DNA from 3 places in the Alteromonas sp. ABV2_168 genome. Region 1 is predicted to be linked to each of the others. Evidence: predicted binding sites of a transcription regulator. Region 1 holds the regulator's gene; each other region holds the start of a gene.
What was found. Region 1 encodes sigma-54, which starts transcription at its own class of promoters, with help from an activator protein. Its sites were predicted from a motif close to GTTGGCACGNNNNTNGNNT; they were not measured.
Positions count from the first base shown of each region.

Region 2: the regulator sigma-54 is predicted to act here: its motif matches at 1,786-1,804, upstream of ACXAH4_RS12240 (PEP-CTERM sorting domain-containing protein).
Region 3: the regulator sigma-54 is predicted to act here: its motif matches at 2,199-2,217, upstream of ACXAH4_RS15130 (EF-hand domain-containing protein).

Region 1 is NZ_JBSWYQ010000003.1:369,149-373,630, reverse strand. Features, by position in the region: gene lptC (LPS export ABC transporter periplasmic protein LptC) at 1-429, shown strand, start outside; gene lptA (lipopolysaccharide transport periplasmic protein LptA) at 398-967, shown strand; gene lptB (LPS export ABC transporter ATP-binding protein) at 973-1,698, shown strand; gene ACXAH4_RS07200 (RNA polymerase factor sigma-54) at 1,794-3,278, shown strand; gene hpf (ribosome hibernation promoting factor) at 3,311-3,598, shown strand; gene ptsN (PTS IIA-like nitrogen regulatory protein PtsN) at 3,607-4,050, shown strand; gene rapZ (RNase adapter RapZ) at 4,097-4,482, shown strand, end outside.
Region 2 is NZ_JBSWYQ010000007.1:113,091-117,572, forward strand. Features, by position in the region: gene ACXAH4_RS12235 (NAD(P)-dependent alcohol dehydrogenase) at 1-970, shown strand, start outside; gene ACXAH4_RS12240 (PEP-CTERM sorting domain-containing protein) at 1,022-1,747, opposite strand; gene guaA (glutamine-hydrolyzing GMP synthase) at 1,991-3,568, opposite strand; gene guaB (IMP dehydrogenase) at 3,641-4,482, opposite strand, start outside.
Region 3 is NZ_JBSWYQ010000010.1:58,704-63,185, forward strand. Features, by position in the region: gene ACXAH4_RS15120 (hypothetical protein) at 1-341, opposite strand, end outside; gene ACXAH4_RS15125 (sensor histidine kinase) at 341-1,741, opposite strand; gene ACXAH4_RS15130 (EF-hand domain-containing protein) at 1,840-2,112, opposite strand; gene ACXAH4_RS15135 (EAL domain-containing protein) at 2,313-4,385, opposite strand; gene ACXAH4_RS15140 (tellurite resistance TerB family protein) at 4,439-4,482, opposite strand, start outside.

The DNA of each region.
Region 1 (4,482 bases):
AAGAATTTGACAACTACGCTGTATAACGAAGAAGGCAAACTCAACCACGAAGTCTTTGCCGCCTCTATGGAGCATTACGACCAACTAGGCTTTGTGTTATTCGACCAACCCAAATACACTGTCTATGTGAATGATGACGAGGCCCCATGGCAAGTCACCGCTGATGAAGGCACACTCTACAACGATGACCTGATCCAGCTGGAAGACAATGTGCTGATAAAAAGCCTGAACCCTGAAGAGTTTATCCAGACCATCACAACCAATTTTATTAAGGTGAATCTGGATGACAAAACCATGACTTCAGACCAGCCGGTAGATATACGCGGTGTACAGACCATCATTAAAAGTAACGGTTTCAATGCAAACCTGCGTACCCAACAATATGAGTTAATTGATCATGTGCAGACAATTTATTCCCCGGGCAGTTAGCCTTTTCGCAGCAATAGCGCTGCTTGCTGCTGCCGGTGAGGCAATGGCCGGCTCCGGTGATTTTGAAAAGCCTATTACCGTGGATGCTAAGTCACAGTTTATTGACGGTAAAAAGAAGAAATCGGTTTTTAAAGACGATGTGAAGATTACCCAGGGTTCACTCATCATTGCCGCAGATGAAGTTGAAGCCATCGCCAGTGAAGGCGAAGGGAAAGAGGTTTTTATTGCCCGCGGAAAACCAGCCACTTATTCTCAAACGCTGGATGACGGCGCAAAAGTAAAAGCCAGCGCAAATGAAATTCGCTACGAAGTAGCCAAACAACTTATTTCCTTGCAAGGTGATGCGAAAATCCAGCAAGATACCAGCATGGTCCAGGGAGATAGCATCACCTATGACATGTCAAAAGAGCAACTTCTGGCAACCGGCGGTGAAAGTAACAGCAACGGCCGGGTAACCACGGTTTTCCGTCCTGACACAGTTAAAGAGCTGAAGGAAGAGAACAAGACTTCAGACAGCAACGAAAACGAGGGTAACTGAGTTACATGGCAACCCTGAGTGCGACTCACCTGGCAAAGTCGTATAAATCACGCCAGGTCGTCCGTGACGTTAGTTTATCGGTTTCTACCGGACAGATAGTAGGTCTGCTGGGTCCTAACGGTGCAGGTAAAACCACAACGTTTTACATGATTGTCGGTCTTGTGCCGCTGGACAAAGGCAAAATCCTCATTGATGAGCAGGAGCTGACGCACCAGCCAATGCACGAACGTGCCCGCCGGGGAATTGGCTATTTACCCCAGGAGGCATCCATTTTCCGCAAGCTGACCGTACATGAAAACATCATGGCGATATTACAGACGCGTAAAGACTTAAAAAGTCATCAACGTGAACAGGAAGCGGATGCACTACTTGATGAATTTAATATTAATCATATACGTAATAGTACAGGTATGAGTTTGTCGGGTGGCGAACGCCGCCGGGTTGAAATTGCCCGCGCACTGGCAGCCAATCCGCAATTTATTTTGCTCGATGAACCCTTCGCCGGAGTTGACCCGATTTCGGTTAATGATATAAAGAAGATCATTCAGCACTTACGGGACAGAGGTATCGGTATCCTCATCACCGACCACAATGTCAGGGAAACCCTTGATGTGTGTGAAGAGGCCTATATCGTCAGTCATGGAGAACTGATTGCTCAGGGCACCGCAGAACAGGTATTAAGTAATCAAAAAGTTCGTGATGTATACCTTGGTGAGCAATTCAGGCTATAGTTAAGATATCGGGATGAGCATTTAGCGGAGATTTCGCCACCGGCACTCACACCGCTACAACCGGATGTCCTTTTTAGAGTTTATATAAGACGTAGATGAAACCATCTTTACAGTTAAAATTTAGCCAACAACTAACAATGACGCCTCAGCTTCAGCAGGCGATCAAGCTATTGCAGTTGTCTACGCTGGACTTACAACAAGAAATTCAGGAAGCTCTCGATTCTAATCCTTTGCTGGAAGTCGACGACAGCTCCGACAACGATGTAATTGAGAAAAATAACATCGACAATGATGACAGCATGCAAGAGTCTGCAACAGCCTCATCTTCTGACAGCATGGATACCGGTGAAGCACTGGAAAAGAATGATTTACCGGATGAGCTGCCCATCGACAGTACCTGGGATGAGTACATTTCTGCGTCTTCTGCCCCCGCGCCCGGCCCTTCCGGGGGTGATGATGAACAAATCTTTCAGGGTGAAACCACCGAAAATATTCAGGACCATCTGCTGTGGCAAATGCGTCTGACACCTTTTTCTGACACAGACCGCGCCATCGCGCTGGCGATCATCGATTCCATTGATGAGTCCGGCTATCTAACGGTTACCGTTGACGACATTCTGCAAAGCGTAAACAGTGAAGATATGGAAGAGCCCGTAGAAGAAGATGAGGTTGAGTGCGTACTTAAACGTATTCAGCTATTTGATCCTCTCGGTTCCGGCTCCCGCACACCGCAGGAGTGCTTGTTAGTTCAGCTGGCGCAATTTGCACCGGAAACACCGTGGCTGGAAGAAGCCAAACTACTGCTCAGAGAGCATTCCGATCTGTTAGGCAGTAAAGATTACCGTACGTTAATGCGTAAAACCCGCCTGAAAGAAGATCAGTTACGGGAAGCGATGCGTTTGCTGCAAACGCTTAATCCCCGTCCGGGCAGTGCATTAATTACGAAAGAACCCGAATATGTCATTCCGGATGTATCGGTTGCGAAGAAAAATGGCCGTTGGGTTGTAGAATTAAACCCCGACAGCCTGCCTAAGCTCAGTGTTAATCAGCAGTATGCTGCAATGAGCCGTAAAGCAAGAAACAGCAGTGATTCACAATTTATCCGCTCTCACATGCAGGAAGCAAAATGGTTTATTAAGAGCCTTGAGAGCCGGAACGATACGCTGCTGAAAGTAGCAAATTGTATTGTTCAGCAACAGATGGGCTTTTTTGAGCATGGCCCTGAAATGATGAAACCAATGGTGCTGAATGATGTCGCAGAAATGGTAGATATGCACGAATCTACTATTTCCAGGGTAACAACGCAGAAGTACATGCACACGCCCCGTGGTATTTTCGAGTTGAAGTATTTCTTCTCCAGCCACGTTGCCACTGAATCAGGTGGTGAGTGTTCATCTACAGCGATTCGCGCCCTGATTAAAAAGCTGGTTGCCGCTGAAAAGCCAAGCAAGCCACTGAGTGACAGCAAGATTGCTTCGTTGTTGGCCGATCAAGGCATTATGGTTGCCCGGCGAACAATAGCAAAGTACCGGGAATCCTTGTCGATCCCGCCGTCTAACCAACGCAAAAGCCTTATCTAACTTAAGGCTGCTCAAAATAAGGAAGACGAAATATGCAAATCAACCTTTCTGGTCATCACATTGAGATCACTGATTCTTTGCGTAATTATGTCGATACTAAGTTCAGCAAACTGGAACGTCATTTTGACCACATATCAAATGTGCACGTTATTTTAAATGTTGAAAAGCTTAGCCAAAAAGCAGAAGCAACGGTTCATCTTAGCGGCGCGGAAGTCTTCGCCTCTTCCGAAAATCAGGACATGTATGCTGCCATTGACAGCATGGTCGATAAGCTCGACAGGCAGGTCCTGAAACACAAGGAAAAGCTTAAAAAGCACTAATTGAATTCATGGATATACAAGCCATAGTCAGCCTGGACCGCACCGAGTGTGCGGTCCAGTGCAATAGCAAAAAACGCATTCTCGAAATCATCAGCGGGATTGCAGCTAAAAATAACCCCGATGTTGATGAAGCCACCGTGTTAAGTAGCCTGCTGGCCCGTGAGCGAATGGGCAGCACAGGTATAGGTAACGGCATTGCCCTCCCCCACGGTCGCCTGGCCGGACTGGAAAATGTCATCGCCATCGTAGTTACCAGCACACCCGCCATCGATTTTGATGCTATCGACAACAAACCTGTGGATATTTTCTTTACTCTGCTTGTCCCTCAGGAACAAACCGAAGGACATTTACAAACTCTGGCCATGGTTGCCGGAAAACTCAGCGATAAAGAAACCATAAAAACTATCCGCAAAGCTCAGACAAGTGATGATATTATTCGCGCATTACAGTAACTTAGTGTAATACGCACCGACAACACGTGACTTCAGGAGAAACGGCGTGAAGTTAATCATCATCAGCGGACGTTCCGGTTCAGGAAAATCAGTAGCACTTCGTGCCCTTGAGGATCTGGGGTACTACTGCGTCGATAATATTCCGGTTAATCTGTTACCAGCCCTGACACACACTGTCGCCGATGAATACGAGCAGGTAGCTGTGAGTATTGATGTCAGAAACTTGCCTAAAGAGCCTTCTGAGCTGGTTGAAATTCTCGACTACCTGCCGGAGTCATGGACTGTCACCATCGTATATATTGACGCAAGTGACGATATGCTGGTGCGCCGGTTCAGCGAAACCCGGCGGTTACATCCGCTGGCCAAACTGAATAAGTCATTGTCAGATGCCATCCAGACAGAACGTGAACTGCTGGCGCCTGTAGCGGAAAG
Region 2 (4,482 bases), on a different contig from region 1:
CGACAATGACGTGGCCATCGAAATTCTTTATAGCGGCGTTTGCCACTCTGATCTTCACACCGTAAACGGCGACTGGGGCGACCAGCCTTATCCGTTAGTACCGGGACACGAAATCGTCGGTAAAGTCATAGAAGTTGGCGCAGACGTTAAAAACTACAAAGTGGGCCAGCACGTAGCTGTAGGCTGTATGGTCGACAGCTGTCAGTCCTGCGACCAGTGTGACCACGGTGAAGAGCAATTTTGTCGCAATGGTATGACGCCCACTTACGGTGCACCGGACCGCATCAGCGGTGAAATTACTCAGGGCGGTTACTCAAAGCACATTGTCGTGCGCCAAGAATTCGTTCTGAATGTACCGGAATCATTAGATCTGGCCCGTACTGCACCTATTCTCTGTGCTGGTATCACCACTTTTTCTCCTCTGCGTACCTGGGGCGTTAAAGAAGGCAGCCGCGTAGGCGTAATTGGCCTGGGTGGTCTGGGTCATATGGCGGTTAAACTGGCCGTCGCCATGGGCGCAGAAGTGACCGTTCTCAGCCGTTCAAATTCTAAGGAAGAGCAGGCAAAAGCGCTGGGCGCGAGTGGAATTCTGGCTTCTACTGACAAGAGCGCAATGCAGGAAGCTGGTTCATCATTTGATTTAATCATCGACACGGTGCCGGTTAAACATGATGTAGATGTTTATATGCCACTTCTCGACATTGACGGTACGCTGGCTATTGTTGGTCAGGTTGGCCCCATGGAAGATTTTATGACCATGCCGTTAGTAATGGGCCGCCGCCGCGTAGCAGGCTCTCTGATTGGCGGTATCAGGGAAACTCAGGAAGTACTGGATTTCTGTGCTGAGCACAACATTCACCCTGAATGTGTGATGATTAAAGCTGATGAAGTGAATGATGCATTCGCAAGCCTGGCAAAAGGTGACGTAGCCCACCGTTACGTGATTGATATGTCGAGTCTGGAAGTGTAAAGCTTCGGACAGTCAAAAATAACAAAGCCCGCAAAATGCGGGCTTTTCTGTTTAGCTACGCTTTCTTCGGGTAAAGAAGCCAGCCATAGCCAGAGTAATCAATATCAGAGTGCCGGGTTCAGAAACACTTACCGGACCTGTCGCTCCATTTAACAAGTAGTTGATACTATTGGAGAGGAGAATATTACCATCAGATACATCATAGGTATCGAACAAGCCACTTAACAGTAATGAATTGCCACTATTTCCCTCAACAACTGCACAACCTGAACCCAATGTCCCCAGGCATTGAGATGATGAGGATGCTATCCAGCTACTGGAAAAAATACCCCAGCCCGGGTTTGCCAGCATAAGCGGTGAAGACAGACCCGCAAAAATGGGGTGTGAGTCAATCGCAATATTTGTCCCGTTTGTACCTGAACGACCTGAAGCTCCCAATAATGCAGATAAACCTGAATTATCAAGCCAGGTTGTACCTAATATAGAGCCCCCGTTACCTATATAAGTATCAAGACCTGAAATACTGCTAAAAATATCGTTATTCTGTTCGCCAAGGATTACCAGATCCCAGCTTTGTGAAGCAAGCTGGGTATTGAACTCTGTCACCGACGCTACAGTTGTCGTTTGACCATCCACACCGGATAAAGTTAGTGCGCCAGGTACAGACGATGTGGCAATAGTGTCATCTTCAAAATAAAGAACAGACGCTACTGATACTGATGTGTGTCCTAAAATCAAAGCAATTAATAATAGTGATTTTTGTATATTTAGTTTCATTTTCCACTTCCTGTATTTATCAAAACCTCACGTTTGCATAACAAGATTCGAGCCAAAAAAAATAACCCCAAAATTTCAGTTAGATAGAGCCTTGTTAATATTTAGTTGCAAAATAAACTGACAGTTAAAAATGCGATAATTGATAATTTAGAGACGAGAGCCCTAAATTTAAGAACAAAAAAGCCCTGCATTTGCAGGGCTATATAATTATTTGAGCACTGTTATTGAGACTAATGAAAGAACTTATTCCCACTCAATAGTAGCAGGCGGCTTACCGGAGATATCGTAAACCACGCGGGAAATGCCGTCGATTTCGTTGATGATACGGTTAGACACCTTACCTAAGAAATCGTATGGCAGATGCGCCCAGTGCGCAGTCATGAAGTCGATGGTTTCAACGGCACGCAGTGATACAACCCAGTCGTATTTACGGGCATCACCCATTACGCCAACAGAACGCACCGGCAGGAATACGGTAAATGCCTGACTGACTTTGTGGTAAAGGTCGGCGTTATGCAGCTCTTCAATGAAGATGGCATCGGCACGGCGCAGCAGGTCACAGTATTCTTTCTTGATTTCGCCCAGTACACGTACGCCCAGACCTGGGCCAGGGAACGGGTGGCGATACAGCATGTCGTATGGCAGGCCGAGTTCAAGACCAATTTTGCGTACTTCGTCTTTAAACAGTTCACGCAGCGGCTCAACCAGGCCCATCTTCATGTCTTCTGGCAAACCACCTACGTTGTGGTGCGATTTAATAACATGAGCTTTACCGGTAGCAGAACCGGCAGACTCGATAACGTCAGGGTAAATGGTGCCCTGCGCCAGCCATTTGGCGTTGCTCAGCTTGGATGCTTCCTCATCGAATACCGCTACGAACTCGTTACCGATAATCTTACGTTTTTTCTCTGGATCAGCTTCGCCACCAAGACGGGCCAGGAAGCGGTCTTCCGCATCCACTTTAATGATGTTCAGACCGAAGTGGTCGCCGAACATATCCATTACCTGCTGACCTTCGTTTAAGCGCAGCAGACCGTTGTCTACGAATACACAAGTCAGCTTGTCACCGATAGCACGGTGAATAAGCATAGCAACCACAGAAGAATCCACACCGCCTGACAGGCCGAGGATCACTTCATCATCACCCACTTTCTCTTTGATTCGGGCAATGGCGTCTTCGATAATCGCGCCCGGTGTCCACAGCTTCTCACAGCCACAGATATCCATGACGAACTGTTTCAGCAGACGCAGGCCCTGACGGGTGTGGGTGACTTCCGGGTGGAACTGTACGCCGTAGAAACGTTTTTCTTCGTTGTACATGGCCGCATGCGGACAAGATGGTGTCTGCGCGATGGTTTCGAAACCTTCCGGAATCGTCGCCACTTTATCGCCGTGGCTCATCCACACGTCCAGCAGTGCGTTGCCGTTTTCGCCGATGTGGTCTTCAATCTGTGCCAGCAGATCGGTGGCTTTTAATACTTCAACCTGCGCATAACCGAACTCACGCTTGTTAGAGCCCTGTACGCTACCTCCAAGCTGTTCCGCCATGGTCTGCATGCCGTAACATACACCCAGAACCGGCACGCCAGCTTCAAATACGTACTCAGGGGCACGGGGGGAATTCAGTTCGGTTACCGACTCCGGACCGCCGGACAGGATAATGCCGTCCGGGTTGAATCCGCGAATTTGCTCTTCGGTCACGTCCCAGGCCCACAGCTCACAGTAAACACCGATTTCACGTACGCGACGTGCAATCAGTTGCGTGTACTGGGAACCGAAGTCCAGAATAAGTATGCGCTGGCTATGAATATTGGTGGTCATGTTTTTACCCGTTAAATAAAACAGAAAGGCTGGTAGAAATACCAGCCTGACAAAATACTAGTTTAGCGGCGATTAGCCCAAACGGTAGTTTGGCGCTTCTTTGGTGATGCTTACATCATGTACGTGAGACTCGCCCATGCCCGCTGACGTTACGCGCACAAACTGTGCTTTGGTGTTCAGCGTAGGAATATCTTCACAGCCGGTTAAACCCATGGCTGAGCGCAGGCCGCCCATTTGCTGATGGATGATGGTCGCAATCGGGCCTTTATATGCAACGCGACCTTCGATACCTTCCGGTACCAGTTTCTCAGCGTTATCAGAAGCCTGGAAGTAACGGTCAGAAGAACCGTGACGCTGATTCATCGCGCCCAGCGAACCCATACCACGGTAAGACTTGTAGTAACGGCCCTGATACAGTTCAACTTCACCCGGCGCTTCTTCAGTACCGGCCAGCATGCTACCCACCATTACGCAGCTTGCACCTGCTGCCAATGCTTTAGCGATGTCACCGGAGAAACGGATACCGCCATCAGCGATTACCGGAATGCCGGTATCTTTCAGCGCTTCAACAGCATCAGAAATGGCAGTAATTTGTGGTACACCACAACCAGTTACGATACGGGTAGTACAGATAGAACCAGGGCCAATGCCCACTTTTACGCCATCAACACCGGCATCAGCCAGTGCTTTCGCACCCGCTGCTGTTGCCACGTTACCGGCAATGATTTGTAAGTCAGGATACGCACCACGAATACGGGCAACCTGGTCGATTACGCCTTGAGAATGACCGTGAGAGGTATCGATAAGCAGTACGTCGACGCCTGCCTCAACCAGACCAGCAATACGCTCATCAGTACCGGCACCTACGCCAACGGCTGCACCAACACGCAGACGACCCAGTGAGTCTTTACAGG
Region 3 (4,482 bases), on a different contig from region 1:
CGGGCACGAAGGCGACTCTGATAAGGGGTGTCTACAGGCAGTGATAAAATGATTTTTTTAATTTTATCCTCTGTGGAATCGGACAACCCGGCGATAGCATCTCTGCGCACAGGCCAGCGGGTATTGTCGGCCTGAACCCACAGGTTCACCCAATAGAGCAAATCGCACTGGTGCTCAAAAGATTCTGTGTCTTTTTCTACCAGACAAAGGGAATCACTCTCCACCAGTTGCGGTGCGACCGTATTTTCCTCGACCGGAATAACTGGTGCAGACTCATTCCCTTCTATCGCTGCACATCCACCCAGCATGGCGGCCAGTGGCAGCAATAATTTGATTTTCATTAACGTTTTTCCTTCTGCGGAATGCTTACTCTAAAACAGACATCGGCATAATCTACATCAACAACAGCCACATCGCCGTGCATCAAACGGGCACAGTCTGAAACAATGGACAGGCCCAAACCCGTGCCAATGACATTGTCGTTTCTTGGATCGTCACCCCGGGTAAACGGTTCAAAAAGTTTACCCACTTTTTCCGGCGGAATCTTTTTCCCCCGGTTAGCTACATCAAGTACTGCTACCTCCTCCTGTTGATAAATTCTGACGGAAATAGGTCTGCCTATTGCACCGTGTGCCACAGCATTCGATACCAGATTATCAAGTATACGACGATACAACTCCTCGTCGACACTAATGGTTTCTACTGTTACATCCACAGTAACCTCACGGTCCTGCAGTGCCAGGGCGTAATCTTCGATACAATCTCTGACCGGATCCTGCGGATTGATGTCCGTAAATTTGGGTTCAGCCTGCTGCAGAAGCAGGTTGTAATCCAGCAGCTTTTCTACCAGCGTATTCAGGCGCTGGGTACTGGAACTGAGCAAAGACAGTACTTCAACCTGCTGGGGATTCAGCTCACCGACAACATTCTCAGAAAGCAAACTACACCCTTCTTTAATGCTTGCCAGCGGCGTTTTAAGTTCGTGGGCGGCATGTCGCAAAAGCGCAGTGCGTATATGTTCAAGCTGCTGTAAACGTTCCGCCAGCCAATGAAGATCTCTTTCTACCCCAATTAATTCGTAGGGCGCCTTCGTAGACAATGGCGGCAGCTCACCACGCTGATGGGCGAGGATCTGAATGATTTGCTTGAGCTTGCGCACCGGATTCACAATCAACTGGCTGCCGAGCAAAATCAGCAACAATGACACACTGACCAGCAGCGCCGTCGACCATGCCTGCTTGGCCTGCATATCAGTCATGTCTTCCTGCTGCACAGCCAGACGGGTTTGAATAGCCTTGTCCACGTCTTTACGGATGGCTGTAACACCGTTACTTAATGAAGCGAGATACGCATTCAGTAAAAGCTGATCGTTAATAGTGCGGAAATTTCGTAATTGCTCAATTTGCTTTTTCAGCAGCCCGCAATTTTCACTCGCCGGAACGATACCGCAGAGCTTGCTTTGCGCGCTGGCAAACTGAGCAATTGCATTGTCAGTTAAATCAGCGACGGTGGCGTTCTGGATAATGGCGTACTGACGGAGGGTACGTTCCAGATCTATGGCAGCACCGTCCAGATTTTGCAGGTAACCCACGACCGTCACGACGAAACGTGTCTCTTTGGTGGTCATCCTGCTGACTTTGGCAAGATCGCTCTGGCTTTGCCAAAGCAGTGCTATAAGGGGAACCAGCGCAAGTAAAAAACTACCTAACGTAAGTTGTCTGAGGGAACCAACTCGCAAAATTCGATCACTAAATAAAGTCCGGTTTTTCAGGATCGCATACCCCTTTCAATGCCGCAATAGATGATGGCACCAAATACCCTGTGCCATCGTTAAAAAGATTATTTAGCAGATGCGCGCATGCTGAGTAGTTCTACTTCCTCGCTGGCTTTCAGCTCGTCAATGCTCAACTGACCATCTGCATTATCGTCAATGCGACTGAAAAGACGTAACAAACGGGTATCAGCAACAGCCTCTTTAAGGGAGATATAACCGTCCTGATCTTCATCCAGTTCAGACATCCATGCTTCACCGGCATTGGCCTCTGCAACAGCGATAGCCTGAACAGCAATAATGGTAAATAACAATAAAAATACTTTCTCAATTCGCTTCATAACAACCTCCTGTGCTCGCGGGTTGTGAGCGGATGTAAAGGACTGAGACCCGTCCGGTTATACAGAAGCTCACGTTAAACAGGAGATTGCACAAGTAGTGCCAAAACACCATTAACCAACAAAATCAGTAACTTGTGGTTTAACACTACGAATAAGAAGTTGCAGGTGTTGCAAATTATCTACACTGGCGGCGCAAATTTTTATCCCTGCGCCGCATCCGGAGCATTTAATAAATGCAGATAATTTTGGTCAATAGTCAGCAGTTTGGAGAGGGGTACAGGCTTGCTGAACAAGTACCCCTGAACATGATCACAGCCATGCTCAATCAGATACGCCCATTGACCGGGGTGTTCTATACCTTCGGCACATACGGTTAGTGCCAGTCGTTTAGCCAGATCAATGATGGTACCGGTTACCAGCCGTGAGCGCTCAGAGGTGTCCAGTTCTCGGATAAACTGACGATCAACCTTAAGCGTATCGATGGTGATTTGCGTGAGGTAACTTAACGATGAATAACCGGTACCAAAATCATCCAGAGAAATAGCACAACCGAGATTGCTGAGACGCTTGAAGAACTTATCAGCAAAAGCAAAGTTTTCCAGATAGGCGGATTCGGTGACTTCAAATTCGAAATACTCAGGATTCACCTGATAACGTTCAAATAACCCGTAGATATCGTCGAACAAGCCGGTGTGGCGTAAATCGTGGCCGGACAGATTGATTGCGACTTTAAATTTACGGGAGATCAGCATTTGCAGATCGGGCAGTTCCATACATACCCGTTCAATCATCCACTGGGTGATGGCCGATATTTTACCGCCCTGCTCTGCAATGGGAATAAACTCTGACGGCATCACCAGACCAAATTCAGGGTGCTGCCAGCGTATGAGCGCTTCAAGGCCGATAATTTCACCCTGCTGACTAATTTTGGGCTGATAGTAAACCAGAAATTCATCCTGCCGGATGGCACCGTCAATGCTGTTAGCAATAGACATTTTACGCTTGTACGATTCAACCATATCAATGGTGAATAATGTGTAAGTCCCGCGTCCTTTCGCTTTAGATCGGTACATGGCAAGGTCAGCATTACTCATTAACTGACTGAGCTCGTACTCCGCATCACTGGCTCTGGCAATCCCTACACTGACACCAACTGTCAACGCCAGACCTCTCAGCATGAAGGGGTCGGTGAATGCGCTGACCAGTTTATCTGCCAGGTTTTTCAGGCTTGCATCCGACACGTCCCTGTCAGGCACAATAATAAATTCATCACCGCCCAGCCGTGCAATTAAATCGCCTTCCCGCAACAGGTTCACGACACGGTCCGCCACTTCTATCAGGATCAGATCGCCGGTTTCATGTCCCAGCGAGTCATTAATCCCTTTGAATCCGTCGAGATCAAAGAAAACCAGTGCCAAATCATCTTTGGTGCGTCTTACACGGGCCAGCTCAAGCCTGAGGTTATCCACCACAAATTGCCGGTTAGGGAGTCCTGTGAGGCTGTCGTAATTCGCCAGCCGCATCATTGTTTGCTGCTGTTCCACCAGCGTATCGTTCTGTTCTTTATTGATGATCAGCTCGACTTCGATTGTATCGAGAAAACTGTTGATACTGGTGCCCAGCCTGGCGACCTCGTGATTGTGTTTATCAGAAAATCGCTTTGAGTAGTCTTTGTCTCTGGCGATATCACGGGTAAATTCGATCAGGGCCTGCAGGGGTCTGAGCAATCTGCGGCTTACCAGCAGCGCGACAATCACGGTGAGAAAGATGGTGCCGGCAAGCCAGGGAATGACAGAGAAAAATAATGTCTTCTGCGACTGCGCCAGCAGCCCGTTCATGTCGCTGACCATTACCACTTTGCCAGTCAGATAAGGCTCTTTACCGATATTGGCTACGGCATACATAAGTCCGTCAGCCATCTGAATGCCAGCAGGCAATGTAACAGCAAAGGAGTCACTGGCGAGGTTATTCTGTTTAACCGAAGAGGTGATGAGGTTTTTTCTTAAATCAAATACGAAAGCCGCAGTGACCTGACGGTGTGATAACTGCAGAGCAAGTTCCTTTCGTGCTACTTCGCCATCGATGTCACGGTTACCCTGTGCCGGCTCCAGGCGGGCCGCCACATTCTGCACGAGGGCTGACAACTGCTCCTGCTGCATGGAGGTAACACGGGCTTGCTGCGCGTTCAGCGACACGATGTAGACAACGATTACAGACGCCGCTACTGCTACAGATATCAGCAACGTCAACGGCAACTTCATGGACCGGAACAAACTAACCTGCCTGATTGTTTACACCAGTCGGACGACTCAGCTATGCAAACTGCTCAACCGGCAGACTGTTCCGTAACGGAAAGCTTTGTTTTAATAA